Regions from separate parts of the Streptomyces sp. NPDC048612 genome, predicted to be linked through region 1. Evidence: riboswitches for the same ligand, from Rfam matches in the RefSeq annotation. Region 1 holds a riboswitch; each other region holds the start of a gene.

Region 1 (4,301 bases):
CGTTGCGACCCAAGACCGCGGTGGCGATGTCGGCAGTCCTCAACCTCGTCGGCGCGTTCCTGTCCGTGGAGGTGGCCAAGACCATCTCCGGGGGGATCATCGACGAAGGCGCCGGCATCAGACCAGAGGTCATCTTCGCCGGCCTGGTCGGCGCGATCGTCTGGAACCTGCTGACCTGGCTCGCCGGTCTCCCCTCCAGCTCCTCCCACGCCCTCTTCGGAGGTCTGATCGGCGCGACCCTGGTGTCCGTCGGCACGAACGGCGTACACGGTGACGCCGTCGTGATGAAGGTCCTGATCCCCGCGGTGGCCGCCCCGGTCGTCGCCGGCCTGGCCGCGATGGCGGCGACCCGGCTCACCTACCGGCTGACCCGCAACCGCGACGAGGCGGACACCGCCAAGGGCTACCGCGCGGGCCAGATCGCCTCCGCCGCCCTGGTCTCCCTCGCCCACGGCACCAACGACGCGCAGAAGACGATGGGTGTGATCACGCTCGCGCTGATCACCGGCGGGGTGGTCGCCCCGCACGCCGACCCGCCGCTGTGGGTCATCGCCTCGGCCGGTCTCGCCATCGCGCTCGGCACCTACCTGGGCGGCTGGCGGATCATCCGCACGATGGGCAAGGGCATCACCGACATCCAGCCGCCGCAGGGCTTCGCCGCCCAGACCGGCGCCGCGGCCACCATCCTGGCCTCCTCCCACCTCGGCTTCGCGCTCTCCACCACCCAGGTCTGCTCGGGCTCCGTGATGGGCTCCGGACTGGGCCGCAAGGGCGGCGTGGTGCGCTGGTCCACGGCCGGCCGGATGGTCCTCGCCTGGGGCCTGACGCTGCCGGCCGCCGGTGCGGTCGCGGCGGGTGCCGCGTTCCTGGCCGGACAGGGCGACTGGGGCGTGGCGGCGGTGGCGGTCCTCGGACTCGGCATCTGCGGCGCGATCTGGGCCGCCTCCCGGCGCAAGCCGGTCGACCACACCAACGTCAACGAAGCCCCGGCAGCGGAGCCGGCGGGCGTGGTCACCGCCGCGCTGCGCACCGTCTCCCCGCCCCCGGCCGGCCAGCAGGCCCCGGGAGCAGACGCCCCGGAGACCGCCGACGCACCGGCGGCCGAGGCTCCCACCACCCCGCGCGCCAAGGCCGCGACGGTCACCCGCTAGCTGTCATCACGTAAGGAACTCCATGAGCATCGACTGGGCAGCTCTCGGCCAGGTCTTCGGCGTCACCCTCGGTGTGACGGTCGGGATCGTGGGCCTGTTCACCGTCGGCATCGCCGGTACGTCCCGCAAGACCGGCCACGGGGGTGCGGCGGCCGCGGTCGCCGTACCGGGCACCGGTGCACGGGCCGGCGCGATGGCCGCCTTCGCGCTCTGCGCGGTCGCGGTGGCCTACGGCATCTATCTGATCGTCGCCGGCTGACACAGCCGGACACGACGGACCGGACGAGGCGTCCGGCGGACCGCGGCAGCAGCCGTCGTCCGCCGGGCGCCTCGTCCGTGGGCCGCCCCGGCCGGCGCGCAGCGGACGGTGATGCGGGATCAGAGGGCGTGCGGGCGGCCGCCGATGACGTCGCCGTCGCGCTGTGGTGTGCGCCACAGCGCCTGCCACAGGGCAGCGTCGCAGGTCAAGGGTGAGTTGACGGGCATTCGCGGTGCGTGGTGGACTGCCGGAGCCATTCGGCGACAGCTGAGGAAGTCCGGTGTGAATCCGGCGCGGTCCCGCCACTGTCACCGGGGAGCGTTCCTCCGACGAGGGCCACGGTCCGCCGCGCACACGTGATCGACGTACGCGGGACTGGAAGGCCGGAGGACACGCCGATCCGGGAGCCAGGAGACTCTTGTCGCCGTCACGTCGAGCCAGGGCGCGGACCCTGAGTGAGGACATACCGCCATGCCCGGCTGCCCGTCGAGATCCTCTCTGCCCACCGCCGCAGGGTTCCTTCGAGGCCGGGCGGGACATCACGGACACGCCCTGGCAACGGCCTGATCCGGTGCGCGGCGAACACGCGGGATACGCGTGCGGCGCGGCCCTCGGCTTTCTCACCGACCTGATCGCGGCAGATCCGCGGCGTGGCCATCCGGTGGCCGCGTTCGGCCGGGCGGCGGGCGCCGTCGAGCGCCGGCTGTGGCGCGACCACCGCGGCTACGGGGCGGCGCACGCCGTGCTGTGCGCGGGCGGTGCCGCCGCCGCTGCCGCGCTGCTGCAGCGCGCCGTGCGGGGCTCGGCTTCCGCTTCTTCGCTGTCGCTCCGTGGTGGCGCCGGGGTCGCGCTGACCGCGGCGACGGTCTGGGCCGTGCTGGGCGGCACCTCGCTGGGCCGGGAGGCGCGGGCCGTCGGCGGGGCGCTGGCAGCGGGTGACCTGGACGTGGCGCGGGAGCGGCTGCCGCATCTGTGCGGGCGCGATCCGCAAGTGCTGGACGGGCCGCAGATGGCCCGTGCGGTGGTGGAGTCGGTCGCCGAGAACACCTCCGACGCGGTGGTGGGCGCCCTGGTGTGGGGCGCGCTGGGCGGGGTGCCCGGCCTGGTGGCGTTCCGGGCGGTGAACACCCTGGACGCGATGGTGGGCCACAAGTCGGCGCGCTACCGCCGTTTCGGCTGGGCCGCGGCCCGGCTCGACGATCTCGCCGGCTGGCCCGGCTCCCGCCTGACCGCCGCGCTGACCGTGCTCGCGGGCCCCGACCGGCGCGGTGCGCTGCGGGCCTGGCGGGCGGACGGCGCTGCGCACCCGAGCCCCAACGCGGGCCCGGTGGAGGCGTCGTTCGCGGGCGCGCTGGGCGTACGGCTGGGCGGCACGCTGGCGTACGGCGGGCGGGTGGAGCACCGTCCGGTGCTCAACGGCGCGGCGCCGCCGGTGGCGGTGGACGACATCGGGCGGGCGGTGCGGCTCTCCCGCCGGGTGAGCGCGCTGGCGCTGGTGACGACGGTGGCGGCGCGCGTGGCGGGCGGCGCTGCGCGGGCGGCGGTGGCTCGGGGAGCCGGGGGGCGCGGGCGTGGGCGTGGGCGTGGGGCGGGTCCGGTATGAGGCCGTCCGTTTTTTCCCCGCCGCCCACCCCCCTTCGGGGGGTGGGCGGGTGTAGTGACCCGAAGCTCAGGAGGAGGACCCGGTGAACGGGAGGAGGACCCGGTGAACGGGCGGTGGAAGGCAGCCGGCGGGGCGGTCGGCGGTGGTTCGGGCGGGGCCCTCGGCGGTGGCTTGTTGGTGGCCGGGACGACGTCCGACGCCGGCAAGAGCGTGGTGACGGCGGGCATCTGCCGCTGGCTGGTCCGGCAGGGCGTCAAGGTGGCGCCCTTCAAGGCACAGAACATGTCGCTGAACTCGTTCGTCACCCGCGAGGGCGCGGAGATCGGGCGGGCCCAGGCGATGCAGGCCGCCGCGGCGCGGGTGGAGCCGACCGCGCTGATGAACCCGGTGCTGCTCAAGCCGGGCAGCGACCGCAGCAGCCAGGTGGTGCTGCTGGGGAAGCCGGTGGGCGAGCTGAGCGCCCGCGGCTACCACGCGGGCAGGCAGGAGCAGTTGCTCGGCACGGTCACGGACTGCCTCCAGGAGCTGCGGCGCACCCATGACGCGGTGATCTGTGAGGGTGCCGGCAGCCCCGCCGAGATCAATCTGCGGCGTACCGACATCGTGAACATGGGTATCGCACGGGCCGCCCGCATCCCGGTGGTCGTGGTCGGTGACATCGACCGCGGCGGGGTGTTCGCCTCGTTCTTCGGCACCACCGCGCTGCTGTCCGAGGAGGACCAGGCGCTGGTCGCGGGCTATTTGGTCAACAAGTTCCGGGGCGATGTGACGCTGCTGGAGCCGGGGCTGGAGATGCTGCGCGGCCTCACGGGGCGGCGGACGCTGGGCGTGCTGCCGTTCGCGCACGGGCTCGGCATCGACGAGGAGGACGGCCTGCGGGTGTCGCTGCGCGGCGCGGTGCGCGAGAGCGTGGTGGCCCCGCCGCACGGGGCGGATGTGCTGCGGGTGGCGGTCTGTGCCGTACCGCTGATGTCGAACTTCACGGATGTGGACGCGCTGGCCGCCGAACCGGGCGTGGTGGTGCGGTTCGTGGACCGCGCCGAGGAGCTGGCCGACGCGGACCTGGTGGTGCTGCCGGGGACCCGGGGCACGGTCCGGGCGCTGGCCTGGCTGCGGGAGCGCGGGCTGGCGGACGCGGTCGCCCGGCGGGCCGCCGAGGGCCGCCCGGTGCTGGGCATCTGCGGCGGCTTCCAGATGCTGGGCGAGCGCATCGAGGACGAGGTCGAGTCGAAGGCGGGCGTGGTCGACGGGCTGGGGCTGCTGCCCGTACGGGTGCGGTTCGCGGCGG
Region 2 (4,301 bases), on a different contig from region 1:
GTGGAGTACGAGCTGCTGCTGACGGCCGGTGCGGCGGCCCTGACGCTGACCGGGCCCGGCCGCTACGCCGTCGACCGCCTGCTGCCCGGTCTGCGGTCCGTCCGGCCGCTGCACGGAGTGCTCGCGCTGCTGGTGGGGGTGGTGCTGGCCGGCGGGGTGCTGCTGGTCCGGAAGTGACCACGGGCCCCGGGGGCGGCCGCCTCGCTCCGCGCGCACCGGGGGGGCACGGACAGGACGTCCGTCGGGCCGCATAACGGGCCGGCCGGCCCTGGGCAGGGGCGGGGCGTGCGGGGTACAGCAGAGGCAGGGAAGGCGGCGGCGCCACGGCGGTGTCGCGGCCGGGAGACGGGAGAAGGGCTCCATGTCCGTACGACGTCTGAACCACGCGGTGCTCAACGTCCGCGATGTAGCACGGTCGGTGGCCTTCTACACCGACGCCCTCGGGCTGACGGTGGACGTCGAGGTGCCGGGGCGGGCCGCTTTTCTCAGCGCCCCCGGGTCGCTCAACGACCACGATCTGGGGCTGTTCGCGGTGGCGCCGGACGCGCCGGGGCCGGAGGCCGGGCAGGTCGGGCTGTATCACCTGGCCTGGGAGGTCGGCACGCTCCGCGCACTCGTCGAGGCCCGGACCCGGCTCACCGAGCGGGGCGCCCTGGTGGGTTCCAGCGACCATCTCGTCGCCAAGTCGCTGTACGCCAAGGACCCGGACGGCAACGAGTTCGAGGTGATGTGGCGGGTGCCGCGGGAGGACTGGCCGGGCCCGGACCTGCCGGACCGGCTGCTGCCCCTCGATCTGGAAGCGGCGCTGGAGCGCTGGGGGCCGGACCGGGAGACGGGCGCCGCGGCCGGCTCCGCCACGTGAGAACGCCGGGCCGGGCCGGACGCCGAGGAGGCGGGGCCGGTGGAGTCGGTGGGGCCGGGGTGGGGCTCTGCCTCAGGCGCTGCGCGCGGCCCGCTCCGCCTCAGGGGCTGGGCCCGCCTCAGGCGCCCGGCGCGGTCCGTTCCGCCGGCTCGGTCGTCTCACCGGCCCGCTCCGCCCGCTCGGCCCAGCGCTGTTCGACGCCGGCCAGCCGCCAGTAGGCCAGTGCCGCGGCCCACACCACCACGAACAGGCCGACGATGATGAATCCGACGTTGTCGAGGTCGAGGCCCGAAATCCAGCCGGTCAGCGCGTCGTTGAGGCCGAGCTTGTCGTGCAGCACGGTCACCAGCTCGATGGTGCCGATGAAGAAGGCGACGGCGATCGACAGACCGGTGATGGTGAGGTTGTAGTAGACCTTGCGCACCGGGTTGGCGAACGCCCACTGGTAGGCGAAGTTCATGAAGGTGCCGTCCAGGGTGTCGAACAGGCTCATGCCGGCGGCGAACAGCAGCGGCAGGCACAGGATCGCGTACCAGGGCAGGCCCGCCGCGGCGCCGCTGCCCGCCATCACCATCAGGGTCACCTCGGTCGCGGTGTCGAAGCCGAGCCCGAAGAGGAAGCCGAGCGGGAACATCTGGCCGGGCCGGGAGATGGAGCGGGTGAACCGCCCCAGGAAGCGGTTCATGAAGCCGCGCGCGTCGAGGCGCTGCTCCAGCTCGGCCTCGTCGTAGCGGCCGTCGCGCAGCCCGCGGAAGACCCGCCAGATCCCGGCCAGCGCGACGAGGTTGAGGGCGGCGATGAGGTAGAGGAACGTGCCCGAGACCGTGGTGCCGACCGTGCCCAAAATCTGGTGCGTACGGGACTCGTCGTTGAGCAGGGTGCCGGCGAGCTGGGCGCCGCCGGCCACCAGGGCCGCCATCGCCACGACCACGCTGGAGTGGCCGAGGGCGAACCAGAAGCCGACCGAGACCGGACGCTTGCCGTCGGCCATCAGCTTGCGGGTGGTGTTGTCGATCGCGGCGATGTGGTCGGCGTCGAAGGCGTGCCGCATGCCGAGGGTGTACGCGGTGACGCCGAGCCCGACGCCGAAGACCTGGCTGCCGACGGCGTAGTGGTTCGGGACCACGAGCAGGAAGAGCACGCCGAAGGCGACGACGTGCAGCCCGGCTATGACGGCCATCAGGCCCGCGGTGCGGAGGGTGTCCTGCCGGCGCCAGCGGAACGCGGCGGGGGCAGGGGACTTGGGAGTATTGGTGGACAGGGCCATCCGGACGGTCACGCTCCAGCACCTCGTGGATCACTTCGTGAGATGCCGTGGCCGGTCTCCTGGCTTGGGGTTGCCACCCTGTCCCTTTGCAGCCTGGGGGAGGGTGCCCGTCTCCACCCCGCCTTCCCGGCCGCAGGCTGCGGTCAGTGGCGCCGCGGACGCGTCAGGCGCCCGCGGAAGGGGTGGAAACTTCCCGATCACAGTGGCGAGGGCCGCTCCGGACTGGGACCACACGGTCCGTCACCGGATTCCCGAGCACCACGGCCCGGCCACTCTAGCGGCCACCCCGGCGGCACGAGGGGCGTGGGGGTTCGCAGCCGCCCACGGGGAGTGGCGCGCCGTGGGTCAGTAGTCCAGGGACGACAGGAAGGCGTGCAGTTCGTGATCGAAGAGCGGGGTGTTCTCCAGATTGACCATATGGGCCGCCCCCGGTATGCGGACTCTTCGGGCGCCCGGGACGGTCAGGGCTATCGCGTGGGCGTTGGCGGAGATGTCCTTGCTGTCGAGATCACCGTCGAGCACGACCGTCGGTACCCGGATCTCGCCGAGGCGGTCGGCGGCGCCGACCTCCAGCGGTATCCCGGCACCCGTGCCGTCGGCATGGACCTCCACATTGGCCGCGGCCGAGGCGCGCATCCGTTCGCGGAACCCCGGGTGCACCGCGGACGGCTCACGATGCGGCCCGTCCACCCACATCCGCAGGAAGTGCTCGACATACCACTCCGCGCCGTCCGGTGTGCCGATCGCCGCCACCTGCTCCTTGATGTGCTCCAGCACGAAGGGGTCGCTGAAGGCCCGGCCGCTGATCCCCGGGGAGGCCAGCGCGAGGGCCGTCACCTGGCCGGGATGGGCGAGGGCGGTGTCGAGCGCGACCCGTGCGCCGTGGGAGAGGCCGACGAGGACGGCGCTGGGGACGTCGAGCGCGTCCAGCAGGGCGCACAGGTCGTCGTGGTTGGCGTAGTCCCCGGTCACGGTCGAGGACAGGCCGTGCCCGCGGAAGTCGTAACGGATCGCGCGCAGGCCGGAGTTGACCAGCCAGGTGAACTGCTCGTCCCACATGTGCTGGTCGAGCATGCCGCCGTGCAGCAGCACCACCGCGGGGCCCGAGCCGGCCGTCTCGTAGAACAGCTCGCCCTCGTCGACCGGCACGATGCCGTTGTCGATCTCGGACCAGGCGGTGATTCTCCGCGTCATTCCCCTGACCGTCCTTCGTGCATGAGAGGGGCCGGGGCGGGTCTGCCGCCGCGGCCGTCCGGCGTGCCGTCGTTACCGATACTGCCGTTACCGTCGTTACTGCCTTCATTGATACGACTATCACGACTGTCCTGGCTGCCCTGACTGTCGGTTTCCTCCCGTGGAACGTGCGAGCCGTTCGCCAGGTGCCGGAATTCCTCGCCGAGCCGGTCGAGTACGTGCAGCGCGGTGCGGACGTCGGCGGCGGGCAGGTCGGCCAGCCGTCGCCGCAGCTCCGTCGCCTCGAACTGCTGGATGCCGCGTATCGCCGCCGTGCCCTCGGCGGTGAGCCGGATCAGTGAGGAGCGGCGGTGGGCGGGGTTCGGGGCCGTGACGACCAGGCCCAGCTCCGCCGCGTGGTTCACCCGGCGCTGTACCGGCTGGCGGTCGAGCCCCATTCCGCGCGCCAACTGCGGGACGGTGCGCGGGCCTTCGGTGTGCAGCGCGTCCAGCAGTGCGTGTTCGCCGGCGGTCAGGCCGGTGTCCGCCAGCTCGCGCTCCACCGCGCGCACGACCGTGCGGTGCAGCGGCCACAGGCGCCGGATGACGCCGTACAGCAGATCCTCGGCGGCCGCAGCTTCTCCGGCGCCGGCATCCCTCTCGGCGTCCTGCTCGGCATCCCGCTTGGCCCCCCGGTCGGTGTCCCGCTCGGTATCCCTCTCGGCGCCCATCTCCGCCCCCTTCTCGATGACACTCGTGATGTCATGATGACACCGCTGATGTCGTTTGGGAAGAGGTCTGCCGCGGAATGGAGTTGAGGAGGCGGAGGGGAGGGATGAGGCGTGTGTGGTCAGCTGTGGTCAGTGTCGGACGGTCGGTGGGCGAGGAAGGTGGACGGCGGATGAAGGTCGGTCTGTTGCGTGCGGTCGGGGTCGCCACGGCGGTGTACGGGGCGGCGGTGGCCGCGGTGCCCGATCTGCTGGCGCGGCCCTCGGGGCT
Region 3 (4,301 bases), on a different contig from region 1:
CGATGTGGGGGTACGCATCGTCAAGCCGCAGGGCGCCACCGGGACGCTGCCCGTCGTGCTGTACATGCACGGCGGTGGCTGGGTGCTGGGCAATGCCGGCACCCACGACCGCCTAGTGCGCGAGTTGGCGGTCGGCACTCGTGCGGCAGTGGCCTTCGTGGAGTACACGCCGTCGCCCGAGGCGCACTACCCGGTGGCCATCGAGCAGGGCTACGCCACCGCGCAGTGGATCGCCCGGGAGGGGGCGTCCAAGGGGCTGGATGCACGGCGCATGGCAGTGGCCGGGGAGTCGGTCGGCGGGAACATGACCGCCGCACTCGCCCTCATGGCCAAGGAGCGCGGTGACGTCACGTTCGTACAGCAGTCGATGTACTACCCGGTCACCGACGCGGCCATGGACACCGGTTCCTACGACCAGTTCGCCACCGGCTACTACCTGAGCCGCCAGCTGATGGAATGGTTCTGGAACGCCTACACGACCGACCCGGACCAACGCGCGGAGATCACCGCGTCTCCCAACCAGGCCACCACCGAGCAGCTCTCCGGCCTGCCGCCCGCCCTGCTGATCGTCGACGAGGCCGACGTGCTGCGCGATGAGGGCGAGGCGTACGCCGCCAAGCTCCGAGCAGCCGGCGTTCCGGTGACCACGGTGCGCTACGACGGCACGGTCCACGACTTCATGATGCTCAACTCACTGAGTCACTCCAAAGCCGCCCGCGGAGCCATCGACCAGGCAACTTCCTTCCTCCGCAACGCCCTTGGAACCGACCAGACCTAGCTGATCGTTTCAGCATGGGAGGAGTGTGCGCCCATGGCGATGCCGACGTCGGCGAGGGCGAGTGCGGGAGCGTCGTTGGTGCCGTCGCCGACCATCGCGACCGTGTGGTTTTCAGCAGTCAACGTCTGCCTGGCCGCCGCGCTCCGCCCGCTCACCACCGTAAAACGGCTACCCACCCTTACGCGTTCGCCGGACAATCGGCCCCATGGTCTTGTCCTCTCCCGTACGCCTGTGGCTCGTCCCCAATGCCGCCCTCCTCACCGCCCTGTCCGTTTGGGGCGTCGTCCGCTATCCGCATCTGCCGAGCCGGATACCGCAGCACATCGGCACCGATGGGGTCGACGCCTGGACCGACCGATCCATCGGTAGCGCCTTCATACTCGTCTTCGTGCACATCGGCGTCACTGTTCTGCTCACCGCCTGCGCGGAGCTGACACTGCGGACCACTCCGAGTGCCGAACTCCCGGACAACGTTGCGCCCTTCGGCAACGGGCTGGTGAGGTCGTCGCTCAACCGGCCTCGCACACGCGCCTCCGCCCTCTGGACCGCCCGGGCGCTGCTGGCACTCAACGCTTGCGTAGGCATGTCGCTTCTGATCGGCTGCACAGTCCTGTGGCGTTCGGCGCCCGAGCCAGAGGTATCCGGCTGGCTGTTCACCGCGATGATCGCGCCCATCCTCGCCGGAACCGCTCTGACGGTCGCCTCCACCGTTCACGACCGCCGAGCACCTGCGCACTGAGCTTCCGAACACATCGGACGCACCACCTGCTCATCCGCTGGCCCAGCCCGGGGCAGCGTGTTCTGGAAGACGCCTGAGATCGCCGCGTGGGCTTCGGGGTGCCCCTTCGCCTGGGACGACGACGAGAGCACAGATAAACAACGGAGTTGCCGGATTCCTGCACGACGCCTGAACGGCCTCCGCCTCGGGAACTAAGCCCTACGCCCCATGCGGGGCCAGGGGCCACTGGCTAGGGTCGATGCCCATGCAGACCACGCGAACCGCTCGTCGCGAGCTGTCGGAGCGCAAGCGCAACACGCTGGAACGCCTCGGCAGGGAACGGGACATCTGGGTGTCCACAGCTCATCCGGACCGTGGCCCGCACCAGGTACCGCTGTGGTTCTGGTGGGACGGGCACGCCGTATGGATGTGCACCGGTGAGGCCACCGCGACCGCGCGCAACATCCGGGATGATCCGCGGGTACGCCTGGCCTTGCCGGACACGTTCGACGTCGTCCTCCTGAAGGGGCGGGCCATTCGCTTCCCGGCGGAGCGTGTACCCGGCGAGGCGGCGGACGGGTTCGCTGACAAATTCGGGTGGGACCCGCGTACCGAGGAAGCCGCGTTCGTGTATCTGCGCATCGAGCCGGAGACCGTGCTGGCCTGGCGAGGGGAGACGGAACTTGGGGGCAGAGTACTGATGCGGGACGGGGCATGGCTGGGGTAGGTCCCCGGGGCTTCGCCCGCCGGCCTCCTGTGCCGCGTCTCGTCGGACGCGGCTGAGCCCGAAACCAGTTGAAGCACCAACCAACCTCTCAGAATGACCCATCACCCCCATAACCGACAGCCTCTTGAGTCGACTGTCCTGGCCCAAAGCGGACAGTCAAGGTCTGGTTCACGACAAGCCCACCGCCTTGTCTACCCTGGACCGGCAGCTGGTTCGCCCCGCCCGCCAGGCGGGGTGTCGCAAGGGGGAACCCGGTGGGAGTCCGGGACTGCCTCGCAGCGGTGAGTGGGAACGATCGCCGTCCTGAAGCACTGGGCCCGCATGTGACCTGGGAAGCGACGGCCAGTAGGTGTCCCGTCCTCCGGGGCGTGCTCACGAGTCCGAAGACCTGCCACTGCTCGTGCGGGGTGCGATCACCACGCACGGTTCCACGCGTCCCGGTAGCGGGACCGCTGAGCGAGTGGTGTGTTCCACCCAGCCCTGCGCAGAGCGGGGACGGGCGGGCCCGCGCCCCGTTCGCGGCCCGGCGCCGGCCCTCACGACGACTCGCGAAGGAGAGTTTCGTGCCCGGCGAACCGAGCATGCCCGCCATCCCCTCCCCCAGAGCACCCCGCCCGAGCGGGCCCTGTGTCCTGCTCAAACACGGTGAGGTGTTCCTCAAGGGCCGCAACCGGCATCGGTTCACCGAGCGGCTGCACGACAATCTCCGTGGCGCCCTGCGCGGTATCGGCGGTTCCACCTGGATAAAGTCCGGCCAGAACGTGACCGTACTCGGCGGCGAGGTTCCCTTGGAGGACCTCGTGGAGCGCGCCCGCCGGGTGATCGGGTTCAACTCGGTGGAGCCTGCCCTGCGCGTTCCGAGCACCGTACCGGACATCACCGAGACGGCTGTGGAGGCGCTTGAAGCCGCCCGTACGGAACGGCCCGGAATCAGTTTCGCGGTGCGGGTCAAGCGGCGGAACAAAAACTTCGAGATGACCTCCTCCCAGTTCGAGCGCTTTCTCGGGGCCCGCGTCCGGGAAGCCCTGGGGCCCCTGCCGGTGAACCTCTCCAACCCGGACGTACTGATCTCGGTCGAGATCGACCACAAGGAGAGCTACGTCTCCTGGAGCCGTCACCAGGGACCGAGCGGACTGCCCGTGGGCTCCAGCGGACGCGCCCTGGTACTGCTCTCCGGCGGCTACGACTCGCCCGTGGCGGCCTACCGGGCGATGCGCCGCGGACTGCACTGCGACTTCGTCCACTTCACCGGTGCTCCGTACACGAACGCCGCCTCCCTGTACAAGGCGTACGCCCTCGCCCGTGAACTCAACCGCTACCAGCCCGATGGACGGCTGCACGTCATCGCACTGGGCCACGCGCAGAAGCAACTGGCCATCGCGGGGGCCGGCAGACTCCAGGTCGTCGCCCAGCGACGGCTGATGGTCCGCGCCGCTTCCGCGCTGGCGGGCCGCACCCGGGCGGAGGCCCTGGTGACCGGTGACAGCCTGGGGCAGGTGGCCAGCCAGACCCTGGCGAACATGGCTGCCGTAGACGAGGCGGCAACCCTGCCGGTGCTGCGGCCGCTGGTCGGCTGGGAGAAGCAGGAGATCATCGACGAGGCCCGGTCCATCGGCACCGCGGAGATCTCCGTGCTGCCGGACGAGGACTGCTGCAAGCTCCTCGCGCCGCCCCGGGTCACCCTCCGCGCCGGGCTGACCGGCCTGCATTCGGTGGAGAAGCGCCTCGACCTGGACGACGTGGTGGACGGCCTGCTGCGCGACGTCCAGATCATGTACCCGGGAGACTCCGGCGAGGAGGCGGATCATCCCGAAGCGGACAGCCCGGACCGCAGCCCCGAGCCCGGCCGCCCTGCTCCCGCCGTATGTGCGACGGAGCAGTCCGGGCCGGCATCCTCATGACCGGAGCGGGCCGTCGACGCAGAGAGCTTTGGCCGGCTTGCAGTCAATACGCGGCCCGCCTTGTCAGGACTCGTCGGCCGCAGTGTTGCGCTTGACCGAGGCAGCTCTTCTACGCCGGTACACCATCACGCCGATCATCGCGAGGAGCAGCCCAGCGACGACGCCCGCACCAAGCAC

Evidence for each region. Region 1 has a riboswitch for cobalamin ahead of ACGFN2_RS30700 (cobalamin biosynthesis protein). Riboswitches for the same ligand answer to the same signal wherever they lie in the genome.
Region 2: it holds a riboswitch for cobalamin, as region 1 does, so the genes downstream of both, ACGFN2_RS12180 (HoxN/HupN/NixA family nickel/cobalt transporter) here and ACGFN2_RS30700 (cobalamin biosynthesis protein) in region 1, are expected to answer to the same signal.
Region 3: it holds a riboswitch for cobalamin, as region 1 does, so the genes downstream of both, thiI (tRNA uracil 4-sulfurtransferase ThiI) here and ACGFN2_RS30700 (cobalamin biosynthesis protein) in region 1, are expected to answer to the same signal.

The regions. Positions count from the first base shown of each region.
Region 1 is NZ_JBICVV010000027.1:4,360-8,660, forward strand. Features, by position in the region: gene ACGFN2_RS30690 (inorganic phosphate transporter) at 1-1,151, shown strand, start outside; gene ACGFN2_RS30695 (hypothetical protein) at 1,174-1,410, shown strand; cobalamin riboswitch at 1,679-1,828, shown strand; gene ACGFN2_RS30700 (cobalamin biosynthesis protein) at 1,982-3,013, shown strand; gene ACGFN2_RS30705 (cobyric acid synthase) at 3,116-4,301, shown strand, end outside.
Region 2 is NZ_JBICVV010000006.1:109,683-113,983, reverse strand. Features, by position in the region: gene ACGFN2_RS12190 (DoxX family protein) at 1-177, shown strand, start outside; gene ACGFN2_RS12185 (VOC family protein) at 362-862, shown strand; gene ACGFN2_RS12180 (HoxN/HupN/NixA family nickel/cobalt transporter) at 981-2,141, opposite strand; cobalamin riboswitch at 2,161-2,407, opposite strand; gene ACGFN2_RS12175 (alpha/beta fold hydrolase) at 2,475-3,323, opposite strand; gene ACGFN2_RS12170 (MarR family winged helix-turn-helix transcriptional regulator) at 3,320-4,033, opposite strand; gene ACGFN2_RS12165 (hypothetical protein) at 4,204-4,301, shown strand, end outside.
Region 3 is NZ_JBICVV010000005.1:55,945-60,245, forward strand. Features, by position in the region: gene ACGFN2_RS10465 (alpha/beta hydrolase) at 1-778, shown strand, start outside; gene ACGFN2_RS10470 (hypothetical protein) at 775-900, opposite strand; gene ACGFN2_RS10475 (DUF1648 domain-containing protein) at 984-1,517, shown strand; gene ACGFN2_RS10480 (pyridoxamine 5'-phosphate oxidase family protein) at 1,762-2,223, shown strand; cobalamin riboswitch at 2,416-2,634, shown strand; gene thiI (tRNA uracil 4-sulfurtransferase ThiI) at 2,805-4,124, shown strand; gene ACGFN2_RS10490 (DedA family protein) at 4,188-4,301, opposite strand, start outside.